2 regions of the Novosphingobium mangrovi genome follow, and region 2 is predicted to be linked to the other one. Evidence: predicted binding sites of a transcription regulator. Region 2 holds the regulator's gene; the other holds the start of a gene.

Region 1 (7,760 bases), on a different contig from region 2:
TGCAGGGCACCCAGTTCTACACCAGCCACGAAGCGCTGCTGCTCCCCTACGAGCAGGCGCTGACCCGCCGCGATTCGCTGACCGGCGGCTGGTACGATTGCTCCGCGCACATGCTGTGGATCGGCGACCGCACCCGCTTCGAGGGCTCGGCCCACGTCGAGTTCCTGCGCGGTGTCGAGAACCCCATCGGCATGAAGTGCGGTCCGAGCCTGGAGCCCGACGCGCTCCTCAAGATGCTCGACACGCTCAACCCCAACCGCGAGCCGGGCCGCATGACCCTCATCAGCCGTTTCGGCCACGAGAAGGTCGAGGCGGGCCTCCCCAGGCTGGTGCGCGCGGTGAAGGCCGAAGGGCACCCGGTGGTGTGGTCGTGCGATCCCATGCACGGCAACGTCATCAAGACCGATTCGGGGCTGAAGACGCGTCCCTACGACCGCATCCTCTCCGAAGTGCGCGGCTTCTTCGCGGTCCACCGGGCCGAAGGCACGCACGCGGGCGGCATCCACGTCGAGATGACCGGCCAGGACGTGACCGAGTGTACGGGCGGCGCCATCGCCATCACCGACGAGCGGCTGGGCGATCGCTACCACACGCACTGCGACCCCCGCCTCAACGGCGCGCAGTCGATCGAACTGGCCTTCGAGATGGCAGACCTGCTCAACCTCGAAGCCAACGCGCAGCATCAGGCCGCAGCCTGATCCGCACGTCCGTCCGCTGAGTACACCAAAGGGCAGGGACCGCCGATGTGCGGTTCCTGCCCTTCGTGTGTGCCGGATCGGGGCGGGGAAGTACCTGTTCCAGGGCCCGCGATCCTGCACGTGCAGTAAAAGTATTGTCCGAGGGCCATCGCCCTCGGGCTCCCCAAACCGGGCGACCTCACCTTTCACGCGCCACGGGGCGAGCGGAAGGCGACGTTGCCCATTTTGGGGTCCAAGGGGCGATGGCCCCTTGAATCCTCTCTTTTCTACTGCCCCACGCGCAGCGTGGCCGTATCGAGCGCGGCGAGGCGCTCGGGGTTGCCGCGTGCGGCCATGCGCATGTCCATCAGAGCGTCGCGGTCCGCGTGGGCGCGGGCAAGCGAGGTCACGCGGCAGTCGCGCATCTGCGCCATGTCCTGCAGTTCGCGCAGGTCCGGCGCGCCGCACACGCTCTTCACCGCGCGCACGAGGCGCAGGTCGAGCGCGTCGCGCCCGCTGGCGCTGTCGAGATCAAGGTCGCTGTAGCGCACGGCAATGGTCGGTCGGTCGTCCCAGACGTGCTTTTGCACGACCACTTCGTTGGACGCCGAGGCGGCGCTTCCCAGCAGCACGCAGCCGAGCGTGCAGGCGGCGATGGTAAGCCTGTTCATGGTACTTCTCCTCTACGGTGCGCAGCCCATGGGGAGCCGCGCTGGACGCAGGTAGAGGCATGTGCGGACACGGTGTCCGCACCGGGCAATCGGCCCGTTTCGCGTTCGAATTTTAGGCGTGGGGGACGGGCTGCGTCACTGGGCAGCAAGCTCTCACGAAGGGTGTTGCGTTTCGGTGCGTGCCTGATTGTCAATCAGGCGCTGAGTCGGCGATCGGGATGCCTGACGGGATGCCAGAGCATCGGGAAGTTCGTCCGGTTTATCGCAACTTATGATTGCGGCGACCTCTCCCTGCGGTAATTTTGGATTATACGCCTCTCTCACTGTGAAACAAAGTGTTTCATTGGGACGCTGGTGCGGACTGCCCTCAGGACGCGACGAAACGCGGCCTGTATCTCTGTTTTTACGTGGTTTTACGCAGAGAACAGGCGAGCGAAAGACTCTATTCAAGGGGCCATCGCCCCTTGGACCCCGAAACGGGCGACCTCACCTTTCTCGAACCACGTCGCGCGCGCAAGGGGAGGTGGACGGTATGGGGAGCCCGAGGGCGATGGCCCTCGGATTCATGTGTTCGTCCTATTCCTGTCGCGGCCGGATCAGCCCCCGCAGCGGCTGTAGTAGCCTTGGCGGCAGGCGCGCACGTCGCGTTCCCAGGCGGCGCGGTCGGCCTCGTAGTCCTGGCGGGCGCGGGCGTAGCTGCGGCGGTCGTCCTCGTAGGCGCGCCTATCCGCGTCGTAGGCGCGGGCGCTGTAATCCTCGTAGTCGCGGCGGTCGGCCTCGGCGGCAGCCCAGGCGTCCCAGCCTTGTGCGTAGCGGGCATCGCGGCGCGCGACGTAGGCGGCCTGTTCGCGGTTGAGGCGGCGGATCTCGGCGGCGTCGGCCTCGCGCGCGGCGCGTGAGCGCATCCCGGGATCGCGCGGATCGTCGGCGAGCGCTGGCGTTGTGGTGACGGCGATGGCCAGCGCGGTGAGCGCGGCGGCGCGTGTGATACCCCTCATCGTATGTCCCTCAAGTCCCTGTATGTCCCGTGGAGCCTTGCTAGGCGCGACGAGCACACGATTGCAAAGGTCTTGCGACGAAGCGAGCCGCCATCCAGCGCAGCTCCGGAACGGGTGGCCGTAGTGCGTGCCGCGACCGTAAAATGTCCTTAAATCTCAAGATCACGTCCCGCCGTTACGGCCTTTGTCATCTTAAATTCTTTGACACAACTTCGCCGGAAGTCGCATTTTCAGGGCCTGTCGAGCCGTCGGGAGACATCGTCATGAACATCGTCGAGCTGCAATCGGCCGTGGGCGCGAAGCCCGACGGGATCTGGGGCCCCAAGTCGCGCGCGGCGCTGCTGAACGCCTTCACCAATACCGAGGCCCCTGCCATCACCGATGCGGAAGAGGCCGAACTGGCCGAGCGCCTCCACGTCAGCGTGAAACAGCTGCGCGCGGTGGCGCAGGTGGAATCCTCGGGCGGCGGGTTCGATCGGCAGGGGCGCCCCAAGATCCTCTACGAGCGGCACAAGTTCCACAAGTACACCGGCGGGCGCTGGTCGGTCGCGGCCTTCAGCAACCCGCGCTACGGTGGCTACAGCGAAAGCAGCTGGGACAAGCTGGCGGGCGCGATCGTGACCGGTGATGTCGATGCCGCGTTCATGGCCTGCTCCTGGGGCAAGTTCCAGGTGCTGGGGCAGTGGTGGGACGAGTTCGGCTTTGCCAGCCCCTTCGCCTTTGCCTTCAGCACGGTCGCCTCCGAGCTCAAGCACTACGAACTGCTGGCCCATTACGTCGAATACAACGAGCTGAACGACGAAATGGCCGCGCTCTCCACCGACCCGGAGGACTGCCGCGCCTTCGCGCGCGCCTACAACGGCGGCGCCTACGCCCGGCTGGGCTACCACACCAAGCTCGCCGCCGCGATGCGGTGAGGGCGCGTAAGGAATGAGTCTTTTCAAGGGGCCATCGCCCCTTGGACCCCGGAACTGGCTTGCCTCACCTTTCTCGAACCACGTCGCGCGCGGGAGGTGAGCCAGACAGTTCGGGGAGCCCGAGGGCAATGGCCCTCGGAAATCCTCTTCTTGCCTGCTTCGGCGATCTTCAAAGGCTTACTGTCGGGCCGTTTGACGCAAGCGCATCGCATCGGGTATTCCCGATGGGTTGCCGCCGCAGGCTCCCTGCGATGCGGCCAGTCCCACCGTTGGAGCTGTTCCCCTTCATGTCCGAATACCGTTATCTGCGCGATCTTCCCGAGCCTGACAGCCTGCCCGCGCTGCGCCCCGAATACGCGCACGCGCGCCCCGCGCTGGGGCTGGGCGAGCTGGACCCGCCCCCGCGTATCCTGCTCCTCTACGGGTCGCTGCGCGAACGCTCCTACTCGCGCCTTGCGGTCGAGGAGGCGGCGCGCCTCCTGCAATACTTCGGCTGCGAGACGCGCATCTTCGACCCGCGCGACCTGCCGCTCCCCGACCAGGTGCCGGGCGATGATCACCCGGCCGTCCACGAACTGCGCGAACATGCGCTGTGGTCCGAGGCGCAGGTCTGGTGCAGCCCGGAGCGCCACGGCCAGATCACCGGTATCATGAAGACCCAGATCGACCATCTGCCGCTGGCGCTGAAGGGCCTGCGCCCCACGCAAGGGCGCGCGCTGGCCGTCATGCAGGTCAGCGCAGGCTCGCAATCGTTCAACTCGATCAACACCTTGCGCGTGCTGGGGCGCTGGATGCGGATGTTCACCATCCCCAACCAGTCCTCGGTCGCCAAGGCCTACGAGGAGTTCGACGAGGCGGGCCGGATGACCCCGTCGAGCTACTACGACCGCATCGTCGATGTCATGGAGGAACTGGTGCGCTTCACCGTCCTCCTGCGCCCTCACGCCGACCAGCTTGTCGACCGCTACTCGGAGCGCAAGGACAAGGATCAACCGGTCGAAACGCATGTCGAGAAGGCCGGGTTGGCCTGAGGCAGGGAATAAAGAAATTCAGTCCGAGGGCCATCGCCCTCGGGCTCCCCATACCGTCAACCTCACGTCCCGCGCGCACCGTGGCGCGAGAAAGGTGAGGTCGCCCGTTATGGGGTCAAGGGGCGATGGCCCCTTGAAAAAGGACTTCCTTCTTCGCGGTTAGCCGTTGGACGGGTGGACAATTTCATCTTGCTGTCCTTTCTGGCTCAAGGTAACCTTGCTCAGTATTCGGGGTGGGCCTCGATCCGAAGGAGACATGCGATGCTGCGTATTTCTGTTCTGACCCTTGCCATGGCCGGCGTGGCCGGGCTTTGCGCTCCGGCGCAGGCGAGCGAGACCGAAGGCCCCAACGCGAAAATGCTGCGCGAGGTCGCCCGCTACAACGCGTCGGCCTCCGAAGAGGACCAGCTCACCTGCCGCACCATCGCGCGCGAGGTGCTCTCGACCCGGCCGGGGCTGACCTGCGGGACGAAGGTCCAGTGGCAGGCCTATGCCAACCACCAGCAGTGGCGCCGCGGTCTTCAGGCCGAGGCCATGGGCGTGCGCCGCGGCACCTGAACCGCCGGGTTTTCGGGCACGTTCCAGGCCCGATGCTGCGCACGCGGGGGAACCGCAGGGCCCTCAAGGCATTGCGCTTGGGGCCCGCGGACATATCTAGGGGGCCAATCTGCGCGCCGGGCGCTTGAACGGCGCGAACAAATCTGGAACATAGGCCCCCATGAGTCTGACCCACATCACCGTGCGCGGTGCGCGCGAGCATAACCTCAAGGGCTTCGATATCGCGCTGCCGCGCGACAAGCTGATCGTCATCACCGGGCTTTCGGGGTCGGGCAAGTCGAGCCTCGCCTTCGACACGATCTACGCCGAAGGCCAGCGCCGCTATGTCGAGAGCCTCTCGGCCTACGCGCGCCAGTTCCTCGAGATGATGCAGAAGCCCGATGTGGAGCACATCGACGGCCTCAGCCCCGCCATTTCCATCGAGCAGAAGACGACGAGCCGCAACCCGCGCTCGACCGTCGCTACCGTGACCGAGATCTGGGACTACATGCGCCTGCTCTGGGCGCGCGTGGGTGTGCCCTATTCGCCCGCGACCGGCCTTCCCATCGAGGCGCAGACCGTCTCCAACATGGTCGACAGGGTGATGGAACTGCCCGAGGGCACGCGCCTCTACCTGCTGGCCCCTGTCGTGCGCGGCCGCAAGGGCGAGTACCGCAAGGAACTGGCCGAGTGGCAGAAGTCGGGCTTTACCCGCGTGCGCATCGATGGCGAGCTCTACCCCATCGAGGACGCGCCCGCGCTCGACAAGAAGTACAAGCACGACATCGAGGTCGTGGTGGACCGCATCGCGGTCAAGGACGGCATCCAGACGCGTCTGGCCGACAGCTTCGAGCAGGCGCTCAAGTTGGCCGAGGGGCTTGCCTATGTCGATCTCGCCGATGGCGTCGTGCCGGGGCGCGAGGACGAGGCCGAGGCTGCGAAGGGCGCCAAGGGCAAGAAGAACCTGAAGGGCGCAGGCCTTCCGGCCAACCGCATCGTCTTTTCGGAAAAGTTCGCCTGTCCGGTCTCGGGCTTCACGATTGAAGAGATCGAGCCGCGCCTGTTCTCCTTCAACGCGCCGCAGGGCGCGTGCCCGGCCTGCGACGGTCTGGGCGAAAAGATGGAGTTCGACCCCCAGCTCGTCGTGCCCAACGAGGGGCTGACGCTCAAGCAGGGCGCGCTCGTGCCCTGGGCCAAGTCGAACCCGCCCTCGCCCTATTACATGCAGGTGCTGGGCAGCCTGGCCGACCACTTCGGCTTCGATCTCACCACCCCCTGGCAGGACCTGCCGACCGAGGTGCGCATCGTCATTCTCTACGGCACGGCCGGTTCCCCGGTGCCGCTGACCTTCAAGGACGGGCGCAAGGAATACACCGTCACCAAGCCCTTCGAGGGCGTGATCGGCAACCTCAACCGCCGCCTGGTCCAGACCGACAGCGCGCTGATGCGCGAGGAGCTCCAGCGCTTCCAGACCGCGCAGCCCTGCGAGGTGTGCGACGGCAAGCGCCTCAAGCCCGAGGCGCTGTGCGTGCGCCTCGCGCAAAGCGACATCGCCGACGCCGCGCGGCTTTCGGTGGCGGATGCCTTCGCCTGGTTCGGGAGCCTCGAAGGCAAGCTCACCGACCAGCAGGCGCAGATCGCCAAGGCCATCCTGAAAGAGATCAACGAGCGCCTGGGCTTCCTCAACAACGTCGGGCTCGACTACCTCAACCTCGACCGCACGTCGGGTACGCTTTCGGGCGGTGAGAGCCAGCGCATTCGCCTTGCCAGCCAGATCGGTTCGGGGCTTTCGGGCGTGCTCTACGTGCTGGACGAGCCCTCCATCGGCCTGCACCAGCGCGACAACGACCGCCTGCTGGAAACCCTGAAGCGCTTGCGGGACCTTGGCAACACGGTGATCGTCGTCGAGCATGACGAGGACGCGATCCGCGCGGCGGACTACGTGGTGGACCTGGGCCCCGGCGCGGGCGTCCACGGCGGCGAGATCGTCGCCGAGGGCACCTTGAAGCAGGTGCTCAAGAGCAAGACCAGCCTTACCGCGCAGTACCTCACCGGCGAACGCAAGATCGAGGTCCCGGCCACGCGCCGCAAGGGCAACGGCAAGTCGGTGACGGTCGAGAACGCGCGGGCGAACAACCTGAAGGGCGTCACCGCGCAGTTTCCGCTGGGTACCTTCTGCTGCGTGACCGGCGTCTCGGGCTCGGGCAAGTCCTCGCTCACCATCGACACGCTGCAGGCGGGCGCGAGCCGTACCCTCAACGGCGCGCGCGTGATCGCGGGGCCCCACGATGCGATCCGCGGGCTCGAAGCCTGCGACAAGGTGATCGAGATCGACCAGTCCCCGATCGGGCGCACCCCGCGCTCGAACCCGGCGACCTACACCGGCGCCTTCACCCAGATCCGCGACTGGTTTGCCGGGCTCCCCGAATCCGAAGCGCGCGGCTACAAGCCCGGGCGCTTCAGCTTCAACGTCAAGGGCGGGCGCTGCGAGGCGTGCCATGGCGATGGCCTCATCAAGATCGAGATGCACTTCCTCCCCGACGTCTACGTCACCTGCGAGGAATGCGACGGCAAGCGCTACAACCGCGAGACGCTGGAGGTGAAGTTCAAGGGCCACTCGATCGCCGACGTGCTCGACATGACGATCGAGGACGCGGTCGAGTTCTTCAAGGCGGTCCCGCCGATCCGCGACAAGATGCAGATGCTGTGCGAGGTGGGCCTTGGCTACATCAAGGTTGGCCAGCAGGCGACGACGCTCTCGGGCGGTGAGGCGCAGCGCGTCAAGCTCGCCAAGGAACTGGCGCGCCGCTCGACCGGGCAGACGCTCTATATCCTCGATGAGCCGACCACGGGCCTCCACTTCGAGGACGTGCGCAAGCTTCTGGAAGTGCTGCATCGCCTCGTCGAGCAGGGCAACTCGGTCGTTGTC
Region 2 (7,760 bases):
GGGCAGCGCGCCTGTCGCCTTTGCGATGAACGCCGGGATGTACGACAGCGCCGGACAGCCCATCGGCTACTACGTCGAGGAAGGCGAGCGCCTCCACACGCTCAACACCAACGAGGGACCGGGCAACTTTCACCTGCTGCCCAACGGCGTCTTCTTCGGCGATGCCAAGGGGCACTGGCGGGTGATGACCTCGGACGACTTTGCCGCGAAGATCACGCACCGCCCCACCTTCGGTACGCAGTCGGGCCCCATGCTGGTGATCGATGGCAAACTGCACCCGGCCATCGATCCCGACGGCACCTCGCACAAGCTGCGCAACGGCGTGGGCGTCGATGCGACGGGCCGCGCGCACTTCGTGATTGCCGAGGAGCCCGTCTCCTTCGGCAAGCTCGCCCGCTATTTCCGCGACGACCTGCACTGCGCCAACGCGCTCTTCCTCGACGGCTCGGTCTCGTCCTTGTGGGACCCCGAACACGGCCGGCTCGACACCGGACCCGAGCTTGGCCCCTTGATCGTCGTCGAGAAACGCGCGAAGGCGCAAGAGACACAGGCCGAAAGCCAGAAGGCAAACCCATGATCCTCGTCATCGACAATTACGACAGCTTCACCTGGAACCTGGTCCATTACGTCATGGAACTGGGCGCCGAGGTGAAGGTCGTGCGCAACGACAGCCTCACCGTCGAAGAAGCGCTGGCCACAGGCGCGAAGGGCTTTCTCGTCTCGCCCGGACCGTGCACCCCGAACGAGGCGGGCATCAGCCTCGACCTCGTCGGCGCGGCGGCCGAGAAGGGGCTGCCCCTCCTGGGCGTGTGCCTGGGCCACCAGTCGATCGGCCAGTTCTTTGGCGGCAAGGTCGTGCGCGGCGGTCTCATGCACGGCAAGACTTCGACCATGACGCATGATGGCACCGGTGTCTTTGCAGGGCTCCCCTCGCCCTTCACCGCGACGCGCTACCACTCGCTGATCGTCGAGGACATCCCTGCGTGCCTCAAGGTCAATTGCCGCTCCGAGGACGGCCACGTCATGGGCTTCGCGCACGAAAGCCTGCCCATCCACGGCGTGCAGTTCCACCCCGAATCCATTGCCACCGAGCACGGCCACGCGATGCTGGCCAACTTCCTCGCGATCTGCGGGATCGAGGCGAAGCTTCCCGAAAGGCTGAGCGCGTGAGCGCCCTCACCCAGCTTCCCGATACCGCCAGGGCCATTACCGAGGACGAAGCGCACGACGCCTTCGGCGCGATCCTCGATGGCAAGATCGACGACGAGGCCGTGAAGGACTTTCTCGTCGCCCTCTCCGAGCGCGGCGAGACGGCAAGCGAGATCGCGGGCGCCGCGCGCGCCATGCGCGAACGCATGATCCCCATCGACGCGCCTAAGAACGCCATCGATGTCTGCGGTACGGGCGGCGACGGGCACCACACGCTCAACGTCTCGACCGCAGTCAGCCTGGTGGTCGCGGCCTGCGACGTGCCGGTCGCCAAGCACGGCAACCGCGCAGCCAGCTCCAAGGCGGGCGCGGCCGACACCCTGGAGGCGCTCGGCATCGACCTCGACCGCGCCGCCGAGACCGCCGAGGACACCCTCAAGGACATCGGCATCGGCTTTCTTTTCGCGGCCAAGCACCACCCCGCGATGGGCCGCATCATGCCGATCCGCAAGGCCATCGCGCGCCGCACGATCTTCAATCTGATGGGGCCGCTCGCCAACCCGGCCAACGTCTCGCGCCAGTTGGTCGGCATCGCCCGCCCGGCCTACGTCCCTATCTACGCCGAGGCGCTGGCCCGGCTCGGCACCACCCGTTCGATGGTCGTCTCGGGCGATGAAGGCCTTGACGAATTAAGCCTTGCTGGCGGCAACGAGGTTGCCGACGTCGCGGGCCGCGAGGTCGCCATGAAGCGCGTGACCGCCGCCGAGCTTGGCCTGACGAGCGCGCCAGTCGAGGCCATCCGCGGCGGTGACCCGGCCTTCAACGCGCAGGCCCTGCGGAACCTGCTCCAGGGCGAGCCCGGCGCCTACCGCGACGCCGTGCTGCTCAACGCGGCGGGCGCGCTGATGGTCGCGGGTGAGGTCGAGAGCTGGGCCGAAGGTGTCGAGGAAGCCGCCGAGGCCATCGACAAGGGCCTTGCCAACGCCCTCCTCAACTGCTGGATCGCCGCGACCAAACCGCGCGGCTGACAACAGGGAATCCCATGTCCGACAAGCTGACCGAAATCTGCGAGACCAAGCGCGGCGAAGTGACCGTGCGCAAGACCCTCTCGACACTGGACGAACTCGACGCGCAGGCCTCCTTTCAGAGCACGCCGCGCGGCTTCGAGGCGGCGCTGCGTAGCAAGGCGCAAGATGGCTTCGCGCTTATCGCCGAGATCAAGAAGGCGAGCCCTTCCAAGGGTCTCATCCGCCCCGACTTCCGGCCCGCCGAACACGCAAAGGCCTACGAAGCGGGCGGCGCGGCCTGTCTTTCGATCCTGACCGATGCGCCCTACTTCCAGGGGCATGAGGATTTCCTTGTCGAGGCCCGCGCCGCCGTCTCGCTGCCGGTCATCCGCAAGGACTTCATGATCGACCCCTGGCAGGTCGCCGAGGCCCGCGCGATCGGGGCGGATGCCATCCTCATCATCGTCGCCGCGCTGGACGATACGCAGATGGCCGAGATCGAGGCCGCCGCCCACGAACGCGGCATGGACTGCCTTGTCGAAGTTCACAACGAGGCCGAGATGGAGCGCGCAAGTCGTTTGAAATCAAGGCTTATTGGTGTCAACAACCGCGACCTCAAGCGCTTTGTCACCGACATCGGCATCACCGAGCGGCTCGCCCCGCTTGCCCCCGAGGGCGCGCTTCTCGTCAGCGAAAGCGGGCTCAACCGGCACGAAGACCTCGTGCGCCTCTCAGCCTGCGGCGCACGTACCTTCCTGGTGGGAGAAAGCCTGATGCGCGAGGCCGACGTCGAGGCCGCGACCCGGCGCCTCCTGACCGGCGCCTGAGACGACCGAAAAGGGGCTGTCCTACACCGTCGCAATCTGCGAGGATTGCCCGCAATGACGCCCCTTCGCGCCTCTTCGAACACCGCTGCGATGGCAGGTGACAGGGGCCGGACACAGACCTCTCTGGACTGTGTCACCTGTGTCAACCTGACTGTCACCCACCCTGCCACCCGCCCTGTCACCACCCTTGCGCCAAGGACCCTCTCGTGAGTACATCGCTTAGCCATATCGACACGGACGGCACCGCGCGCATGGTCGATGTCGGCGCCAAGGCCGAAACCCGCCGCCTTGCCGTTGCCAGCGGCACGATCACCATGACCCGCGAAGCGCTCGACGCCGTGCGGGCAGGTGATGCCCCCAAGGGCGATGTTCTGGGGACCGCGCGCATCGCCGGTATCCTCGCGGCCAAGAAGACCGCCGATCTCATCCCGATGTGCCACCCCCTGCCCCTCGATGCGGTGAACCTCGATTTCACCTTCGAGAACGAGGAAGAGTTCACCGGCTCCATCCGCGCCACCGCCACCGCCTCGATCACCGGAAAGACCGGCATCGAGATGGAGGCCATCACCGCCGTCTCGATTGCGCTGGTCACCATCTACGACATGGCCAAGGCGCTCGATAAGGGCATGGTCATCTCCGACATCCGCCTCGTCGAGAAGCAGGGCGGCAAGTCGGGCCACTGGAAAGCCGAAGGGTGGGTATGAGCACCGCGCCTTCTCCCGACGTGCCCGTCATGACGCCCCCGATCCCGCTCGAAGAAGCGCAGCGCCGCCTCCTCGCGCTCGCCGACCCGATGCGCCGCGAACATGTCGACATGGCAGGCGCCATCGGCCGCTACCTTGCCGAGCCACTGCTCGCCCGCCGCACCCAACCCGCCGGGCACCTTTCCGCAATGGACGGCTATGCGGTCACCGATGGCGATCTTGCCGGCCCCTGGACCATCGTGGGCGAAAGCGCGGCCGGGCACCCCTTCGTAGGCAGCATGACGCGCGGTGAAGCCGTGCGCATCTCCACAGGCGCCCTGCTGCCCTGCGATGCCGCCGGGGTCATCGTGCAGGAAGACCTCGCGCGCAGCGACACGGCACTCACGCTCACCGGCACAGGCCCCAGCCCGCAGGATCGCCACGTGCGCCGCCTCGGCTCGGACTTCGTAGCTGGCAAGGAGGTTCTGCCCGCCGGAACCCGCATCGGCCCCGCCCAGATCGCGCTCGCCGTCTCGGCCGGACACAGGCACCTGCCCGTCTTCCGCGCGCCCCAGGTCGCGATCATCGACAGCGGCGATGAGCTTTCCTCCGATCCGGAGAACTGCGCCACGCACCAGATCCCGGCCAGCAATGGCGCCATGCTGGAGGCAATGGTCGCCGGGCTCGCGGTCCAGACACGCCGCATCGGACCGGTCGGCGACACGCTCGACGCGCTCCTATCCGCCTTTGACGAGGCCGCCCATGCCGACGTCATCGTCACCAGCGGCGGCGCGTCCGTTGGCGACCACGACCTCATCCGCCCCGCGCTCGAAGCCTGGGGCGCGAAGCTCGACTTCTGGCGCATCGCGATCAAGCCGGGCAAGCCGCTCCTCGTCGCCACCCGCCCCCGCTCGCAGCGCCGCCAGATCATCATTGGATTGCCCGGAAATCCGGTCTCCGCACTCGTTACCGGCTACCATTTCCTGCTCCCGCTGCTGCGCCGTCTGATGGGCGCACTCGATCCCGCGCCCATGGCTGTCACCACCCGTCTCGACGGGGACCTGCCGGCCACCGGCGCACGCCGCGAATTCCTGCGCGGCACCTGGGACGGGGAATGCGTGCGAGCCGTGCGCGTGCAGGACAGCGGGGCCCTGGGCGCTCTTGCGGGCAGTAACGTCCTCATCGACCGTCCTGCGAACGGATCGGAAACACCTTCTGGCGCAAACGTGCGCATCTACATACTCCAGAACGGCGGTATCGCTTGACGTGGGAAATTCTGTTGCTTAATTGTTCTCAGAATGTTCACAAGTGGAACATCCAGAAGAACAGCTGATGCGCGGGAAGCCGAATTTCCGTGTGCGGCAGGCGCAGGAAAGAGGCAGCGAACATGTTGACCCGCAAGCAGCACGAATTGCTCCGGTTCATCCAGACCCGGCTTGACGAAACCGGCATTTCGCCCAGCTTCGAAGAGATGAAGGACGCGCTGGACCTCAAGTCCAAGTCGGGCGTGCACCGCCTGATCTCCGCGCTGGAGGAACGCGGCTTCATTCGCCGCTTGCCCAACCGCGCCCGCGCGCTCGAAGTGCTGCGCCGTGCCGACGAAGGCGGCCAGACAACGGCTCCGGCCGCCAACTCGAACGTCGTGCCCTTCGCCAGGCCCGAAACCGCCGCTCCCGCACCGACGGCCGATGTGATCGAGATCCCCTTGCACGGACGCATCGCTGCGGGCGTTCCGATCGAGGCGCTGGAAGACCAGGCGATCCTTCCCGTGCCCGCCGCGCTTCTGGGCGCGGGTGAACATTACGCGCTGGAGGTTTCCGGCGATTCGATGATCGAGGCAGGCATTCTTGATGGCGATTTTGCCTTGGTGAAACGCACCGATATCGCCAACGATGGCGAGATCGTGGTCGCCCTCGTGCGCGGCGAGGAAGCGACGCTCAAGTACCTGCGCCGTGAAAACGGCATGATCCGCCTTGACCCGGCCAACGCGGCCTATGAACCGCAGATCTATGCGGCCGACGAGATCAAGGTGCAGGGTAAGCTCGCAGGCCTCCTGCGCCGCTACTTCCACTGAGCCGACCGGATCGCAGCGCCCCGCGCGCTATCGATCCGAAGACATCGATGAGGGCATGGGCGGGATGAGGTCCTGCAAGGACATCTCGCCTTTGCGTCCATGCCACCATCCATGCATCCCCTGCCCCTGCGCGACATTGCGCACCACGCCGCGGGACAGATCGACGCTCAGGCCTCCCGTCTGGCTGAGCGTGCCGCGATCGGCCTTGAACCAGCGCGGTCGGCATGCCCGCGGCAGCCAACGATCCGAGATCACGATGTCAGCCCGGTCGCAGGCGGCAGCCAGTTCGCGCTCGGGCACGATGTCCCGGCTCCTCGACAACAGGACGTTGGCTGCGCGCGCCTGCATCTGCAAGGTGATCGAACAGAAATCGGCATTGCAACGCGCGCCCGGATGATCGGGGAGATAGATCGTCTCTCCTCGCAACCCCGCATTCTCCTGGAAATTGTCGCGCACGTAGTCGCTACGCGTGTTGCGTAGCAGCAGCAGCCTTGGCGCATCACGCCCGGCCGTCCGCTCCACAACGCCTACGTTGCGGCCATCCCCGGCGATCAGCAGATCAGGCGGCGACTGATTATAAAGAACAAGAAAGCCCACGAGGCAGGGAACAACGCCCAGCAGACGCACCTTTCCGACCAACAGCGCCAACCAGAAACCTCCGACAAGAAACAGCGAGAAAGCCGCCTCGCCCATGCCCGGCACCAGCGTCACAGCCCCTGGTTGCGCCGAGACCCAATGCGCCAGTCCCAGCACCGCATTGATGGTCCATCCCACAAGGCCCCAGAGCGGCCCGCCAAGGGACACGACATCGGCCGCCAGGGCCAGGACGACCCCGGGCATGATCACAAAGGTCGTCAATGGGATTGCCACGAGATTGGCCAATGAACCGTAGAGCCCGGCCTTGTGAAAGTGGAACAGCGCAATCGGCATCAGGGCGAGCTCGATTACGAGCCCGGTCAGCATGAGCATGCCGAACCACCGCACGCCGCGCATCCAAGGAGATTCTTCACGCGGCCCCAGGAAATTGCGCACGGGCGCGCAGGACGACAGGGCCACGATGGCGAGGACAGCGGCAAAGCTCATCTGGAAGCTCGGCCCCACCACGGCCTCAGGCCATAGAAGCATCACGGCGAATGCCGCCACCGCCAGAATGCGCAAGGACAACGCCTCACGGCCCAGTGCCAGGGCGCCAAGCACGAGCAGCGCCGCGATACACGAACGAACCGTCGGCACCTGCGCGCCAGTCAGCAGTGTATATCCAATCCCCCCGAGCGCCGCGAGCCCGGAAGCCAGCATCGGCAGGCGAACCCGCAGGGCCAAGGCGGGCCACAATGCGAGCGCCCGAACGGACAGAACGTAGATCAGGCCGATTACGGCCGTCACGTGGAGCCCGCTTATGGCCAACAGGTGCGCCAGGCCGGAATCTCGCATGGCCTGCGCATCGTCTGCCGTGATGCCCCCTCGATCCCCCGTGACGAGCGCCACGGCAATGCCAGCCGCCTGCTCATCGACCTGCTCGCGAACATGGCCAGCCAGTCCGCGCCGAATGCGCGCCAAAGGCGCTTCCCCTCCTGCCGCTGGCTCCAGGACGGTCACGGGCTTCAAGATCGTTCCCGAACCGGCGAGCCCGGCAAACCAGGCCGTTCTTGCAAAATTATAACCACCCGGGAGCAGGGGCGCTGCCGGCGGCATGATCCGCGCCTCGAACTGGATGAGACTGCCCTCACCGATCTCCGCCGGTCGGACAGATTCGCCATCGGACAGTTCGTCCGGCAGGTTGAGCCGGATTTTGAGAGCACGCCCGCTTGCCGGGTCGCGCGTGGCGACCACCAACCTGCGCCGCGATTGGGCCGATTGCGGCTCCACCGCGAGCACCCGCCCCGAGAACGCTCCATACAAAGGCCGCTCGATGGGAGGTGTCCCCACCATCATGGAGCGCCCCCAGATCAGGACGCAGCCCCCAGCGACCATCAGAGGCACCCAAAAAAAAGCTTGCGAGACAGTTTGAAACGCACCACAT

Evidence for each region. The regulator LexA, encoded in region 2, represses DNA repair genes until DNA is damaged. The targets are predictions, from matches to a motif close to GTTCCNCNCTTGTTCT.
Region 1: the regulator LexA is predicted to act here: its motif matches at 4,987-5,002, upstream of uvrA (excinuclease ABC subunit UvrA).

The regions. Positions count from the first base shown of each region.
Region 1 is NZ_JALHAT010000026.1:18,435-26,194, forward strand. It holds gene MTR65_RS13760 (class II 3-deoxy-7-phosphoheptulonate synthase) at 1-698, shown strand, start outside; gene MTR65_RS13765 (UrcA family protein) at 965-1,348, opposite strand; gene MTR65_RS13770 (hypothetical protein) at 1,945-2,346, opposite strand; gene MTR65_RS13775 (N-acetylmuramidase domain-containing protein) at 2,610-3,263, shown strand; gene arsH (arsenical resistance protein ArsH) at 3,551-4,294, shown strand; gene MTR65_RS13785 (hypothetical protein) at 4,556-4,852, shown strand; gene uvrA (excinuclease ABC subunit UvrA) at 5,013-7,760, shown strand, end outside.
Region 2 is NZ_JALHAT010000005.1:107,758-115,517, reverse strand. It holds gene MTR65_RS05730 (phosphodiester glycosidase family protein) at 1-577, shown strand, start outside; gene MTR65_RS05725 (anthranilate synthase component II) at 574-1,170, shown strand; gene trpD (anthranilate phosphoribosyltransferase) at 1,167-2,177, shown strand; gene trpC (indole-3-glycerol phosphate synthase TrpC) at 2,192-2,983, shown strand; gene moaC (cyclic pyranopterin monophosphate synthase MoaC) at 3,190-3,687, shown strand; gene MTR65_RS05705 (molybdopterin molybdotransferase MoeA) at 3,684-4,931, shown strand; gene lexA (transcriptional repressor LexA) at 5,054-5,740, shown strand; gene MTR65_RS05695 (ComEC/Rec2 family competence protein) at 5,768-7,672, opposite strand.